Regions from separate parts of the Lactobacillus sp. M0390 genome, predicted to be linked through region 1. Evidence: riboswitches for the same ligand, from Rfam matches in the RefSeq annotation. Region 1 holds a riboswitch; the other holds the start of a gene.

Region 1 (7,036 bases):
AATTAATTTCAGTTAAGAAATATGCACCGCAATTTAATGCCGCAGCCTTAATTGTTAGGTCAGGAACAGAGTAACCAAAGTATTTACGATAGTCAGCGTTAGTATAAGCAGCTAAAATTTGTTCACCCATTTGACCACCGGCACTATCACCAACGATAAAGACATTGTCTAAGTCTAATTGATATTTGGCAGCGTTAGTTGAATCTGCTACCCAATGGAAGACGCGGTTGACGTCATCCAATTCACCTGGGTAAACAACATCTGGTGCTAGACGATAATTTGCATTTACTACTGCAAAACCCTCTTTAGCAAGTGCCATGCAGTAAAATTGATAGGTTTCTTTTGTACCGTATACCCAGCCACCACCGTGAATGTTAACAATTACTGGTAGTTTAGCGTCTGTGCGCTTGCTTGGTAAATAGACATCAAGTAATTGATATTTAGGATCTTTACCGTAAGCAATGTCATCAAAGCGCTCTACTTCAGGGATGCTGGTAGGTAAGCCCTCATCACGCTTATCATCACCATCTTTAAAAGCTTTGCGCATCTCATCGACTAATTTTTGATAATTTACTTCTGCCATTTTAATGACTCCTTTTTTGTGAAATCGCTTTATTAAAAACATTGTACTTCATTGAAAGGAAAAAGAAAGACCAAAAAAGCACCTCAAACTGGCAAACAAGGCTTTTTGCTGAAGTGCTTTCAAACATAAATTTAGGTAGAACGTAATTTTTTATTAAAAAGTTTATATATAAACAGTAAATACAAAATAACTTGGAAGGTTAGTTAGCTTTTTTTGCAATAAAAGCTTGATAAGCTTCATCTTCTTTAGTTGGAGTAACTGAAAAATCAGAAAAACTAAGGAAAGGTTGATGTAATTCACCTTCATCTACTTCAATTTCTGCCATTACAGTCGCATTACCAATTAATTCAACCCAATAGCTGTCATCTGTTTGATGAACCTTAGTTTGAACAAATCCACCAGGATTAGTAACAGTAAGTAAGCGCTCAAAAGCGTGTTCTTGCGGTTGAGTTAGGGCAAATACGAGACTTGCGGCAGACATCCCAGTGCCACAGGCATTAGTAAAACCGACGCCGCGCTCATAAGTACGGACAAAAAGATGATCAGAATCAATTACTTGTGCCAGACTAACATTAACACCGTCAGGGAAGTAGGGGTTAGGTCGGTTTAACGCTGCACCCAAAGTTTTTAGAAAATCGCTGTGTAACACATCAGCTGAAACTAAGCTGATAAGGTGAGGATTAGGCACAGCGACTGCTGTAAAGGTCAAATCATCATCAAAGGCAGGAACATTTTGGTCGATTAATTCATCAGTACCTAAATTGTTAAATGGTAAGTCTTTTGCTTTAAAGCTGATAGGACTAATTTCTACTCCGACTGCCTTAACATTTTCTGCCCAATCTGGTTGACATGTTACAGCAAGATCGGCTTGATCTGTTTCCACTTTAAAAGATGTTTTGTGGTATTTTTCCGCTAAATAACGACCAACAGTGCGCAAACCATTGCCACACATTGATGCAAACGAACCGTCTGCATTAATTACTTGCATCCTCCCTAGAGCGTCGGGATGGCTGGACTCGCTAATGACTAGTAAACCATCTGCTCCGTCCAAAAAGTTAGTTCGTCTATCCGTTAATTGACGTGCTAAGTTAACTAATTCGGGGTCGGTAAGTGGCTTTTCTAATTGAGTCTGATCTAATAAGAAAAATTGATTTTGCGAACCATGCACTTGTTGCATTTGAATCATGATTTTGCTACTCCTTTAAAAAATTGTTGATAAATTTGGCTAACAGCATTTGCTGCGTCTTCTTTCTTGGTGCCTAACATAATAGAAATACGCGATGCACCCTGATTGATCATGTGAATGGCAATATGCTCTTTGGCTAAGGGGGTAGTGATATTCTTCATTGCGCCAATTTTATTCCGCATCCCTTCGCCAACTACCATAATGATAGCATAATCATCAATCCATTCTAATTGGTCGGGATGAATCACTTTTTGAATTTCACTGCACATTTGCGCGCGCAGTTCTTCAGTAAACTGCCGTTTGTCAAAGATAACCGTTAGATCATCTATACCTGAGGGCATGTGTTCGTACGAAATATTAAACTTGTAAAATATTTCTAGTAATTTAAGAGTAAAACCAGTTTCTTTATTAAGTAGATATTTGTGTAAATATAAAGCGGAAAAGTGATTTGAGCTGGCAACTCCTGTAATCGTACTTTTAGGATGAAAATCTTTTTCAGGTACAATCATCGTTCCTGGTAATTCAGGGTGATTAGTATTTTTAACATTGATGAAGACCTGGCCTTGAATTGCCGGAATCAACGCTTCGTCATGGAAAACTGAAAAACCAGCATAAGATAGTTCCCGTAATTCCCGGTAAGTCATAATTTTAATTGGATGAGGGTTAGCAACAATTCTAGGATCCGCGGCATAAATTGCATTTACGTCAGTAAAGTTTTCGTACAAGTCTGCTTTAATTCCTCTTGCCCAGATTGAACCGGTGATATCCGATCCACCACGTGAGAAAGTGGCAATTTTGCCCTGAGTTGTAACACCATAAAATCCCGGAACTACTAGTATTTCTGGCACTTCACGCCATCTAAGTAAATTTTGATAAGTTTCAGGTAGGACTTGAGCGTCGCTGGCAGCACTGCTTACCAAAAAACCAGCGTCCTGTGGGTCTAGAAAGCGCGTTGGCAAACCTTGCTCTTGTAAAATTAATGCTAGTAACTGTGCGCAGAGTTTTTCGCCGTGTGCTTTGAAAGCTGCCATTAGGTATTCTGGCTCGTCATTAAAAACTATTGGTAAGTCAACCAACTCTTGGTGCAAGAACGCAAATTTTTGGGGCTCAAGTGCAAAAAAAGCGGCAATTTCTTGATACCTCGTCCAAATTTGCTGAATAATTTCAGTAGTGTCTTGTTGTTTCATTGTTTTTTGGGCATATTCAATTAACAGATCTGTAACTTTTACATCTTCCGCAAATCTTTTTCCTGGTGCGGAAGTAACGATTACTTTTCTGGTGGGGTCAGCATTAATGATATTTAGCACTTTTTGAAATTGTTCACCGCTTGCAAGTGAACTACCACCAAATTTAACAACTTTCATTTTTGCAACACCTACTTAATTAAAATAATTTAAATTCGATAGTAACGCATTTTAACATTTTAATTTTTATCTGCAACTAAAACATAACTGCAGTCATGTTTTTAAAAATAAAGTTAATTAATTATGAAAAAGTCGTTGACAATTAATATTAATAATAATAATATTTTTATAAATCAAACGAAGAGGTCGCAACTAACAAAAGTACCTAGTGGAGTTTCTGCAAAAACGGTGAAGCTAGCGAAAGGGGCGGTTGCCGAAGCGTTAATTATTGCGGTAGTTAATCGGCTGGGACGTAATCTAATAAATTACGGACTGTCGCAAATTTAAATTTGCGGAGCGCTATCGCCAAAACTGAATCAGATCAAGGTTTAATCTGAAAGACTCTTTTGTACGCTATGCGCGTATTAAAGGGTCTTTTTCTTTACCAAAAAACGGGGGTTATTAGATGTCAACGAATGATTATTACCAGACGAATGATCAAGGTCACTTAATGATTGGAGGTGTAGATGCACTTAAGCTAGCCGAAAACTTTGGCACGCCATTGGTGGTTTATGATGTTGCCCAAATTAGAAAACAGTTCAATGCACTTAAACAAGCTTTTGTTGCTGGACAGGTTGATTATGCCATCAGCTATGCTAGTAAAGCTTTTACCTCGATTGCAATCTATCAAGTAATCAACGAATTGGGTGGCCACATTGATGTTGTTTCAGGTGGAGAACTGTATACAGCGTTGAAAGCCGGCTTCCCAACGGAAAAAATCAGTTTTCATGGTAATAATAAAACAAAAGATGAACTGTTAATGGCCGTTGAAAATAATGTTGGGGTAATCATTCTAGATAACTTTCATGAAATTGAACTCCTGAAGCAAGTACTGCATGAAACAAACAAAAAAGTGCAAGTAATGCTCCGCATCACTCCTGGTGTGAGTGCACATACGCACGAATATGATCAAACCGGTCAAGAAGACAGTAAATTTGGGTTTGATGTTCGTTCGGGTCAAGCAGAAAAAGCCTTTTTACAAGTTGAAGCGGAAGAGCAAATGGAATTGATTGGACTTCACGCTCACATTGGTTCACAAATCCTTGAAACTGAAGGTTTTAATCTTGAAGTGGAAAAATTGATGCAGCTAGTTCACGAATGGAAGCAAAAGTATGATTATCAGCCACAGGTTCTAAATTTAGGCGGCGGTTTTGGCATAAGATATACTGCTAAAGATCGTGTGATTGGGCTAGGTACATTTGTTGAACAAATCATTGCCAGTGTCCGTACATTAGCTGAACAGTATCAGTTAAACGTACCAGCAATCTGGGTAGAACCCGGGCGCTCAATTGTTGGTGAAGCAGGATATAGTCTTTATACCGTTGGCTCCAGAAAGGATGTGCCAGGTTTAACTCCTTATGTGACCGTTGATGGCGGCATGGGTGATAACATTCGACCTGCGCTTTATCAAGCAGAATATGAAGCACTGGTTGCCAAGCGACCAGCGGCTGAACCAGTTGAAAAGATCCATTTAGCAGGACGCTATTGTGAATCTGGTGACATTTTGATTGATCAGGCATGTTTACCAAAAACTAAGCCAGGGGATGTAATTGCTGTTCTTGCAACTGGAGCATATGGTTACAGCATGGCTTCTAACTATAACCGTGTTCCAAGACCAGCAGTTGTTTTTGCAGAAAATGGACAAGCACAAGAAGTTGTTACACGTGAAACCTATGACGATTTAATTAAGAATGACCGTTTTTATCAAGAAAAGTGAGGATATCAAATGAAAAATATGTCAGCGACAGAAATTATTGATTTTATTGCCAATGCGCCTAAGAAAACCCCAGTTAAGATTTATGTTAAGGGCGACTTGGAGGACTTGAAATGGCCTGTAGAAGTAAGAACATTTATCGAGGGTAATTGCGGTGTTGTTTTTGGTGACTGGGATGATCTAGTACCATTTTTACGAACTAATGCGGCAAAGATCAATGACTATCAAGTTGAAAACTGCAGCCGTAATTCTGCAGTACCACTCTTAGATCTGAAAAACATTCAAGCAAGAATTGAACCTGGTGCCTTGATTCGTGAACAAGTAAGTATCGGTAAAAACGCGGTTATTATGATGGGAGCGGTAATTAATATCGGTGCTGAAATTGGTGATGGGGCAATGATTGATATGAACGCCGTTTTGGGCGGGCGTGCAATTGTTGGGGCTAACAGCCATATTGGTGCTGGTGCCGTTGTAGCGGGTGTAGTCGAGCCTGCTTCTGCCGAACCGGTCAGGATTGGACAAAATGTTCTAGTTGGTGCTAACGCAGTGATTTTAGAAGGGGTTCAAGTTGGTGATAATGCTGTGGTTGCCGCAGGTGCGGTCGTGACAAAAGACGTTCCAGCTAACACTGTTGTTGCAGGCGTCCCAGCCAAAGTTGTTAAAAAAAGAGACGAACAAACTACTGACAAAACTAAGATTGAGCAAGATTTAAGAAAGCTGTGAGTTAATGTTAACTACTAGTCAACTGATTCAAATTCGTCGTGACTTACATCAAATTCCCGAAGTGGCATTGCAAGAGCATGACACCAAGCAGTATTTATTAAAGGTCATTCAACAATTTGATCAGCAATTTTTACAGATTAAAACTGTTCCTGAGTTGCCAACTGTCTTACTGGTAAGAGTGCAAGGAAAGCGACCTAAAAAAACGATTGGTTACCGAGCTGATATTGATGGACTACCAGTAAAAGAAAAAACTGGGTTAGCATTTTCTTCAAAAAATGAGGGAAAAATGCATGCGTGTGGTCACGATATTCATATGACAGTTGCATTAGGAATTTTGAATTACTTTAGTGAGCATCAACCACAAGATAATTTACTTTTCTTCTTCCAACCTGCTGAAGAAAGCAAAAACGGTGGCAAACTAGCATATGAACAGGGCGTTTTTGCTGGTGAGTGGCGACCTGATGAATTTTTTGCATTACACGTTACGCCTGACTTACCAGCAGGAACAATTGGGTGCCGCAACGGAACACTATTTGCTGGCGCAGCAGAAATTAATATTGATCTGTATGGTCAAGATGGTCACGCTGCATATCCACAGCGTGCAAATGATATGGTTGTAGCAGCAGCTGCACTAATTAGTCAGATTCAGACAATTGTGGCGCGCAGCATAGATCCAATTGAAAGCGGCGTGATAACAATTGGCAAGGTTCGTGCAGGCACAATTAGAAATGCAATTGCTGGTCATGCGCATCTAGAAGGTACGCTTCGCGGCTTGACGCAAACGATGATTGAACAAATTGAGAAGCGTTTGCGTGAAGTAACAGCTGGTATCGGTCAAAGTTTTGCAGCTAGGGCAGAAATTGAAATTAACCAAGGTGGCTATTGGCCGGTCGAAAATGACCCTAAGATTACAGCCGAATTTATTGACTACATGAAAAATAACCCAGCAGTTAAGTATCAAGAAACTGAGCCGGCAATGACAGGTGAAGACTTTGGTTATTTACTTGCCCAAATTCCTGGAACAATGTGCTGGCTTGGCGTGGAAGATGACTCTCAGCTTCATTCCGCTACTTTCAGTCCACAAGAAAGTGCAATTGGGGCAGGGATTAAAGCAATAGTCGGCTTTTTCGAAGAGCACATGTAAATGACTAATAATGAAAGGAAAAACTATGACAGATTTTACTAACGCTGATTTATTAACTGCGTTGATCACACCATTTAATGAGCAAGGTGAAGTTGATTATCCCGGTTTAAAAGAATTAACGGAACTTTTGCTTGCCACAGGAAGTCGCGGTTTTGTAATTGGTGGTACGACTGGTGAAACGGCTACGATGAACCATGATGAAAAAATCGAGCTTTATACCCGCTTTGCAGAAATAGTTGCAGGTCGAGTACCAGTGATTGCAGGTACAGGTAGCAATAACACT
Region 2 (7,036 bases), on a different contig from region 1:
TTGTGTTTTTGGCGCAGCTTGGACTGTTTGAACATGATTTAGACTTGGCAGCAGTGGACTAATTGTTAATACTGCTGCGGCTATACCAAGACCAATTTTCTTAAAAAATTTCATATTTTCACTTTATTATATGTGACGTTGTACCCAATATAATTATAACGTGGACTAGTTAATAAAGTTAGAGCAAACCAATGTTCTTTTATTTTTGCTAGCGGACAAATACTTGTATAATTAGGGTAAGTAAGTGTTTAGAAGTAAATAAAGAAGATGTAATAATGAAGCAAGAATCATTGTTTGCAAATAATGGTGAAAATGAGCCATTAGCTAACCGTGTACGTCCCCAAAATCTAGATCAATTTGTAGGACAGGAACAACTTTTGGGACCAGGAAAAATATTGCGGGAAATTATTGATAATAATCAAGTTTCTTCAATGATTTTTTGGGGTCCACCGGGAGTTGGGAAAACAACTTTAGCAGAAATTATTGCTAGGCAAAGTCAGGCCAGCTTTTTTAATTTTAGTGCGGTTGATAACAGTATTACCAAGATTCGTAAAATTATGAAGCAAGCTGAAGCAGAACACGAAATGGGGCAAAAGACACTAGTCTTCGTTGATGAAATCCATCGCTTTAATAAAGCACAACAAGATGCATTTTTACCCTACGTTGAGCGTGGCAGTATTACTTTGATTGGAGCTACTACTGAAAATCCTTCGTTTGAAGTCAACTCGGCTTTGCTATCACGCTGTAAAGTGTTTGTTTTAAAGCCTCTAGAAGTTGCAGACATTATTAAGTTATTGAAAAATGCGCTTGCCAATCCTAATGGTTTTGGCAAGCTGTCAGTTAAAATTAGCGACCAAGAAATTAAAGCAATTGCCAAGTTTGCTAACGGTGACGCGAGAACAGCATTGAACACGCTGGAAATGGCGGTTTTAAATGGTCATAAAACTGGCAATATGGTCAGTGTAACCATGGATAGCTTGTCGCAGTTAGTCACGCAAAAGTCAGTCTTGTATGATAAAGACGGTGAGGAGCACTACAACATTATTTCAGCGCTTCATAAGTCGATGCGTAACAGCGATGTAGATGCGGCAATTTATTGGCTGTCGCGGATGCTTGAAGGTGGAGAAGATCCACTATATATTGCTCGCAGATTGGTGCGCTTTGCCAGTGAAGATATTGGCTTGGCAGATACTAATGCATTAAATGTAGCTATCAATGTTTTTCAGGCTTGTCAGTTTTTAGGGATGCCTGAATGTGATGTGCATTTGACGGAAGCAGTGATTTATCTGGCGCTTGCGCCAAAGTCAAATGCGGTTTATAAAGCTAGATTAGCTGCTGAAGATGATGTCAAAAAGACGATTGATGAACCAGTGCCATTACAGATTCGCAATGCACCAACCAAGTTAATGAAGGACCTAGGTTATGGCAAAGATTACCAATTGGCTCATTATGCTAAAGACAAGTTAACGACAATGAAAACTATGCCGCCGAGTTTAGAAGGCCATGAATATTATTTGCCAACTTCGCAAGGTCATGAAGACCGCTTTAAAAAGAGGCTGGAGCAGATTAAAGAATGGCACAGAGAAAACGATGATTAAGGCGAGACTAAGAGAGTATATAAAAAGGTATTAGATCATAAATCTAATACCTTTTTTGTTACAACTAATAACATTTATACTTTTAACTTAGTGGATATTTATAGGTTCTTCAGTAGGTTTACCCGGAAGTTTCTTAATATTAATCAGCTTTTTCTTTAGCTTGGAATGATACAAGTAAGAGCCATTGTTTGATAAGAAAACGACGCCGGACTCTTTGCCATCTGTATCTTTTAAGGTAAAAGTGCTGTTACTTACACGTTTATAAGTGCCTCTTTCAAATTTGTGTCCGTCTACGTATATGGCATATTTGGGTTTCGTGCCACAGGAAATTTCTACATGAGGATTTAAAGCATTTCCTGGTGTTGCAGTATTAGTAAAACCACCATAAATGGTAGGCGGTTTTCTAGTGGTATAGAGCAAAAAGCCTAATGTTACGATAAGTAAAAGTGCGAGAACGCAGGTGCTGATTTTGTAGCCGTTTTTCTTCATGAATTTTTCTCCTGTTGATAAGGTAAAAGAAACTGGTTTAACCAGCTAATATAAAAGATGGGTTCTATTATCTATATATAATAATAGAAATAGATTTTTGTCAAACGTAATTAAGCAAGATATAGAGCAGCGATAATGTAATTATTTCTAAATAAAATACCTTTGTATATATTATATAAAATTTGAGCAATGTCACCGTTAGGGTAGTGTTGAATTTGATTGGTAGAAACACCAAGAAGAGTTTTGACTGTAACTTCTAGTCCGGCTTCTTCGCGAAATTCACGTTTGCAGGCATCTTCAGCCGATTCGCCAAACTCTAAAGCTACACCTGGTAAACCCTAACGCTTAAAATCACTGCGTTTTTGCAATAATATTTCATTGTTAGAATTGACTAACACGCTATAGGGATTTTTTACAAAGTATAATTAAAAAATAAAAAGATGCTCCATTTTTTGGAACATCTTTTTATTTAAAGTTAGTTGTTTTGAAAATTACTCAAGAACTTCGCTGTTTTCTCGTTTTGTGGATGATTAAATAGCTGGTCTGGGTTACCTTGCTCGGCAATTACTCCGTCACTGATGAAAAACATTTTATCAGAAATTTCTTTAGCAAATGCCATTTCGTGCGTTACGATAATCATCGTTAAACCGGTTGTTGCTAAGTTTTTCATAACGCTTAAAACTTCACCGACCATTTCAGGATCAAGAGCACTTGTGGGCTCATCGAATAATAAAATTTCGGGATCCATCGAAATAGCACGAGCAATGGCAACACGTTGCTGCTGTCCACCAGAAAGTTGACTTGGGCGGGCGTTGATATATTGTTCCATCCCAACTTTTTCTAAGTTGGCAAGGGCGATTTTACGTGCTTCGTCCTTGGAACGCTTTAAGACGAGTTCTTGGCCAACCATGCAATTAGCTAAAACATTTTTGTTTTCGAAAAGATCGAATTGTTGGAAAACCATCCCAACTTTAGCACGGTAAATATTACGATTATAGTTTTGCTCAAGGACATTTTCACCGTGGAAGTGAATTTCACCAGCTGTGGGCTCTTCCAGTAAATTAATGCAGCGTAAAGTGGTTGATTTACCACCACCTGACGGGCCAATAATAGTTGCGATTTCGCCTTTTTTAATATCAAGTGAAATATCGCGTAACACCTGGTGTTGTCCAAAAGTTTTTTGCAAATGCTGTAAGCTTAAAATAGTTTCATTTGATTCAGTCATTATTTTTTGGCCTCCATATCCTGAGCTGTGCCTACTTGAACTTGATTAGCCATTAAGTTGTAGTTTTTGTTTCCTTGCAAGTGCTTTTCAATCAGATTAAAGATTCTGGTAATTGTAAAGGTTAAAATCAGGTAGATAGCTGAAATTGTCAGGTAAGTTGGGAAGAACTTAAAGGTCTGACTGGCAATTGTTGTACCGACAAAGAAAAGTTCAGAGACTGAAATGATACTCAAAACAGAAGTGTCCTTAATATTAACGATGAACTCGTTAGTAATTGAAGGTAAACAGTTCTTAATAGCTTGAGGCAAAATAATATGCCACATTCTTTGGTTATGGGTCATTCCTAATGCGCTGGCAGCTTCAAATTGTCCTTCTGGAGTGGAAATAATTCCACCACGAATAATTTCTGCCAAGTATGCGCCTGTGTTAATCGAAACAATTACTAATGCAGCAAGTGTACGATCGATATTGATGTGCCAGAATTGAGCAATTCCATAATAAATTACGGCTGCTTGTACCATCATTGGGGTACCGCGGAAAACTTCAATATAAACGGATAGAAGCCAGTTAATAAACTTCGAAAACCATCTTTTACCTCTGCTAGTTGGGGTAGGGATAGTCCTAATAATACCAACGAAAAGACCGATGAAGAAACCGGCAATCGTACCAACTGAAGCAAGAAGAAGGGTCATACCAATACCACTTAAAATCATGCCCCCAAATTGTTTCCAAACACTGACGAGCCAAGGATCTTGTTTACCTTTCTTGCTAGTTTCATCAGTTTTTGGTTGTTGTGAAATGGCGGTAGTCATTAGCTTGGTTCTTTCAGAGTTTGGAATAGTAGCTAAGACTTGGTTAACTTGCTTGAGTAAATCCTTGTTTGGCTTGGCGATGCCGATTGCAGTAGTTGAATCCTCTTTAGAAATGCGGAAACCTGCCATTTTACTAATTGGGATTGCCTTGATGTCAGGGTCAACCATTTTAAATGAGGTTGATTCGGTATCTTCGGCAATATAGCCATCAATGGTACCAGAAATTAAGCTTTGACGCATTGCAGCAAAGTCACGCATTGCTGGTTGTCTTTTGGCACCTTTAAGTTGCTTAATTAGTGCATAGTGCGAAGTACCTTGCTGAGCAGTTAACTTAGCACCTTTAAAATCGTTTAGCGTTTTAGCGTTGGCGTATTTACTATTGACTTTAGTAATAACAACAAAAGTACTGTTTCGATATGGTTTAGTAAAATTAATCGCTTTTGCACGTTCAGCAGTTGGACTCATTCCGGCAATAATCAGGTCAGCTTTGCCACTGGTTAAAGCTGGAAGTAAACCATCCCACTCAGTCTTGACTACAACAACCTTACGATGCAATTGTTTACCAATTATTTTTGCGATTTTAACATCATAGCCGTTGGCATATGTGCGTGAGCCTTCGATTGGCACCGCACCATTTTTGTCTGTAGTTTGAGTCCAATTATATGGTTGGTAGTTGGCCTCCATTGCTACCTTTAGTTCACCATCATCTTTTTTGGCATTAACTTGTGTAATACCAAAATTGCTTGTAATGATGAAACTAAGCATCACCGTGATTAGAGCGGTAATCCACTTATTTCTTGACTTCATTTTGAAAACCTCCGAGAAATTTGTTTCAAATAAAGCCAATACAATAAAAAGCGTAAATAAAAACCTCGCTGTTTACAAAACAACGAGGTTATAATTGATCATATTTTAGACAAATCATATAGCGCTCCCCAGTATTAACTAGGACAGTCTGCAAGATCTTCTCCTGCAGCCCAACAAAAGTGTTAAAGCGAATAGCACTTTTGTTTCGGCGATAACTCTTACACTAATCTTCATTGTGTTCGTTCACTCAGATTAGTTTCGTAATTACCGCAACCTCTATTGCATTGGAAATTATTTAACTTAATCAACAGGATAGGCTAAAAAGGTTAACTTGTCAACAGCTATAAATCAAATGTGTACTCTTACCAGTTTTTATATTTAAAATTAGCACTTATTGCCAGCCATTATTAGCACGATAATCATTTTTCTTCATTCGCGAAACATATGGATTGCCGGCAACAAAAAAACGTAATGGCTTATTTGCCCATTCCAATTCAGATTGGTTGACACCGATGCGGGCACTCTTAGCAATTTCTTGCGGTCTTTTTTGATGTTGATCATTTAAGTCGATTGCAAAGGGTGAATCACTTAAAAAATGTAGATCCCAATTTTTATCATGAATGCCAAAAGCTTGCATCATTTTAGCGGGGCCGTTTGTTAATAAAACTCCGTCTTTGCCTGAGCGATTACTGATCATTTGTTCAATTCCCCAGGCAGGTTCAATTGCTCTGATTAAGACACCTTGTGGTTCATCTTTTGCTTGAGTTGCAACATCGAAAAAGAAGTATTGTCGTTGAGCATAAATATAGATTGTTCCGCCGCGGCCATAAAGACCTTCGTTTGCAGGACTACGATGACCACCATAAGAATGTGCTGCACGATCTTTTTTTCCTAAGTATGCTTCTGCTTCGACAATATAACCGCCAAGAGTGCGTTTGCCATCATTATAAGTTAATGGCCGACCAAGTAGATCGGCACTAATTTCTTCAGTTGAGTGATTAGTAAAGTAAGTTGAATAATCCATTTTTTCCTTGAGTAGTACACTAGATTTAACAAAGAGGTGAATAAAGTGAATCAGATAAAATTAGTTCGAATTTATGAAAAAGAGCAGCCTGCGGGGTATCGCATTTTAGTGGATCGATTATGGTCACGAGGTATAAGCAAGACAGATGCCAGCCTTGATGTTTGGGCTAAGGAACTTGCACCCAGTAAAGAGCTTCGCAAGTAGTTTAATCATGATGATAGTAAATTTATGCAATTTAAGCAAAGGTATCTAGCAGAACTTGAAGCAAATTCAGCCATGGCCGAGTTTGTGTCCTTAGTGAAACAGCAGTTGCCGAAACAAGACGTGTTGTTTTTGTACGGTGCTAAAAATAAAGAGCATAACCAGGCAGTTGCGCTCAAAGAAAAAATTATTTCTCAATTATAGTTAACGACCATGCTTTTTAAGCCGTAAAAAGTGAAACGCAATTGTGATAATTAAGACACCAAAAACAATGATTGCAAAAACAGTGTTTGGTAATTCATAGTGAAGTGGTGGTAATGAAACAAGCAGTTTTAAGGCGATAATTGCAATCAGGACGTAGGCCATTGGCTGCAATTCAGGAATAATATCCATTAATTTGATAATTATTTCGGCGACGCCCCGCATACATAAAATTCCAATCATGCCACCAATTAAAACAACAACTGGATTACTCGAGACGGCTAGTGCAGCCAAAACAGAATCAATTGAGAAGACGATATCCATTGCTTCAATTGAAATAACTGTTCGCCAGAAGAGTGATAAAAAGTGTTTGCCTTTTTTGGGTGAATGCTGTGCAATTTTTTCGCCTTCGGCTTTTTCTTCAGCTTGCGCTTTTTGCGGATGACGCTGATCGTAGAAAAACTTAAAGGCTAGGTAAAACAGGTATAAACTGCCCGCTAACTTAATTTCCCAAAAGTTAATTAGGTAAGTGCCAATTCCGATTACAATAAAGCGAAAAATATAGGCTCCCCACATACCATAGAATAGCGATTTTTCTTGCTCTTTCTTGGTGGGTAATATCTTAGTCTGTGCGGCTAAAACAACTGCATTATCAACTGAAAGCAGACATTCCATTAAA

The links. A riboswitch is a leader RNA that binds a small molecule or an ion and turns the genes downstream of it on or off. The one in region 1 is predicted to bind lysine.
Region 2: linked by a shared signal. The riboswitch ahead of H3R25_RS07150 (ABC transporter substrate-binding protein/permease) and the one ahead of lysA (diaminopimelate decarboxylase) in region 1 are both predicted to bind lysine.

The regions. Positions count from the first base shown of each region.
Region 1 covers NZ_JACFPH010000002.1:401,368-408,403, reverse strand. The annotation lists gene H3R25_RS05920 (alpha/beta hydrolase) at 1-583, opposite strand, end outside; gene dapF (diaminopimelate epimerase) at 783-1,769, opposite strand; gene H3R25_RS05910 (aspartate kinase) at 1,766-3,133, opposite strand; lysine riboswitch at 3,306-3,483, shown strand; gene lysA (diaminopimelate decarboxylase) at 3,579-4,889, shown strand; gene dapD (2,3,4,5-tetrahydropyridine-2,6-dicarboxylate N-acetyltransferase) at 4,899-5,609, shown strand; gene H3R25_RS05895 (N-acetyldiaminopimelate deacetylase) at 5,614-6,753, shown strand; gene dapA (4-hydroxy-tetrahydrodipicolinate synthase) at 6,779-7,036, shown strand, end outside.
Region 2 covers NZ_JACFPH010000003.1:156,114-163,149, reverse strand. The annotation lists gene H3R25_RS07175 (SLAP domain-containing protein) at 1-114, opposite strand, end outside; gene H3R25_RS07170 (replication-associated recombination protein A) at 276-1,598, shown strand; gene H3R25_RS07165 (hypothetical protein) at 1,686-2,087, opposite strand; partial or broken gene H3R25_RS09065 (NUDIX domain-containing protein) at 2,198-2,410, opposite strand; gene H3R25_RS07155 (amino acid ABC transporter ATP-binding protein) at 2,563-3,312, opposite strand; gene H3R25_RS07150 (ABC transporter substrate-binding protein/permease) at 3,312-4,931, opposite strand; lysine riboswitch at 5,043-5,218, opposite strand; gene H3R25_RS07145 (DNA-3-methyladenine glycosylase) at 5,323-5,955, opposite strand; partial or broken gene H3R25_RS07140 (DUF488 domain-containing protein) at 6,001-6,360, shown strand; gene H3R25_RS07135 (TerC family protein) at 6,361-7,036, opposite strand, start outside.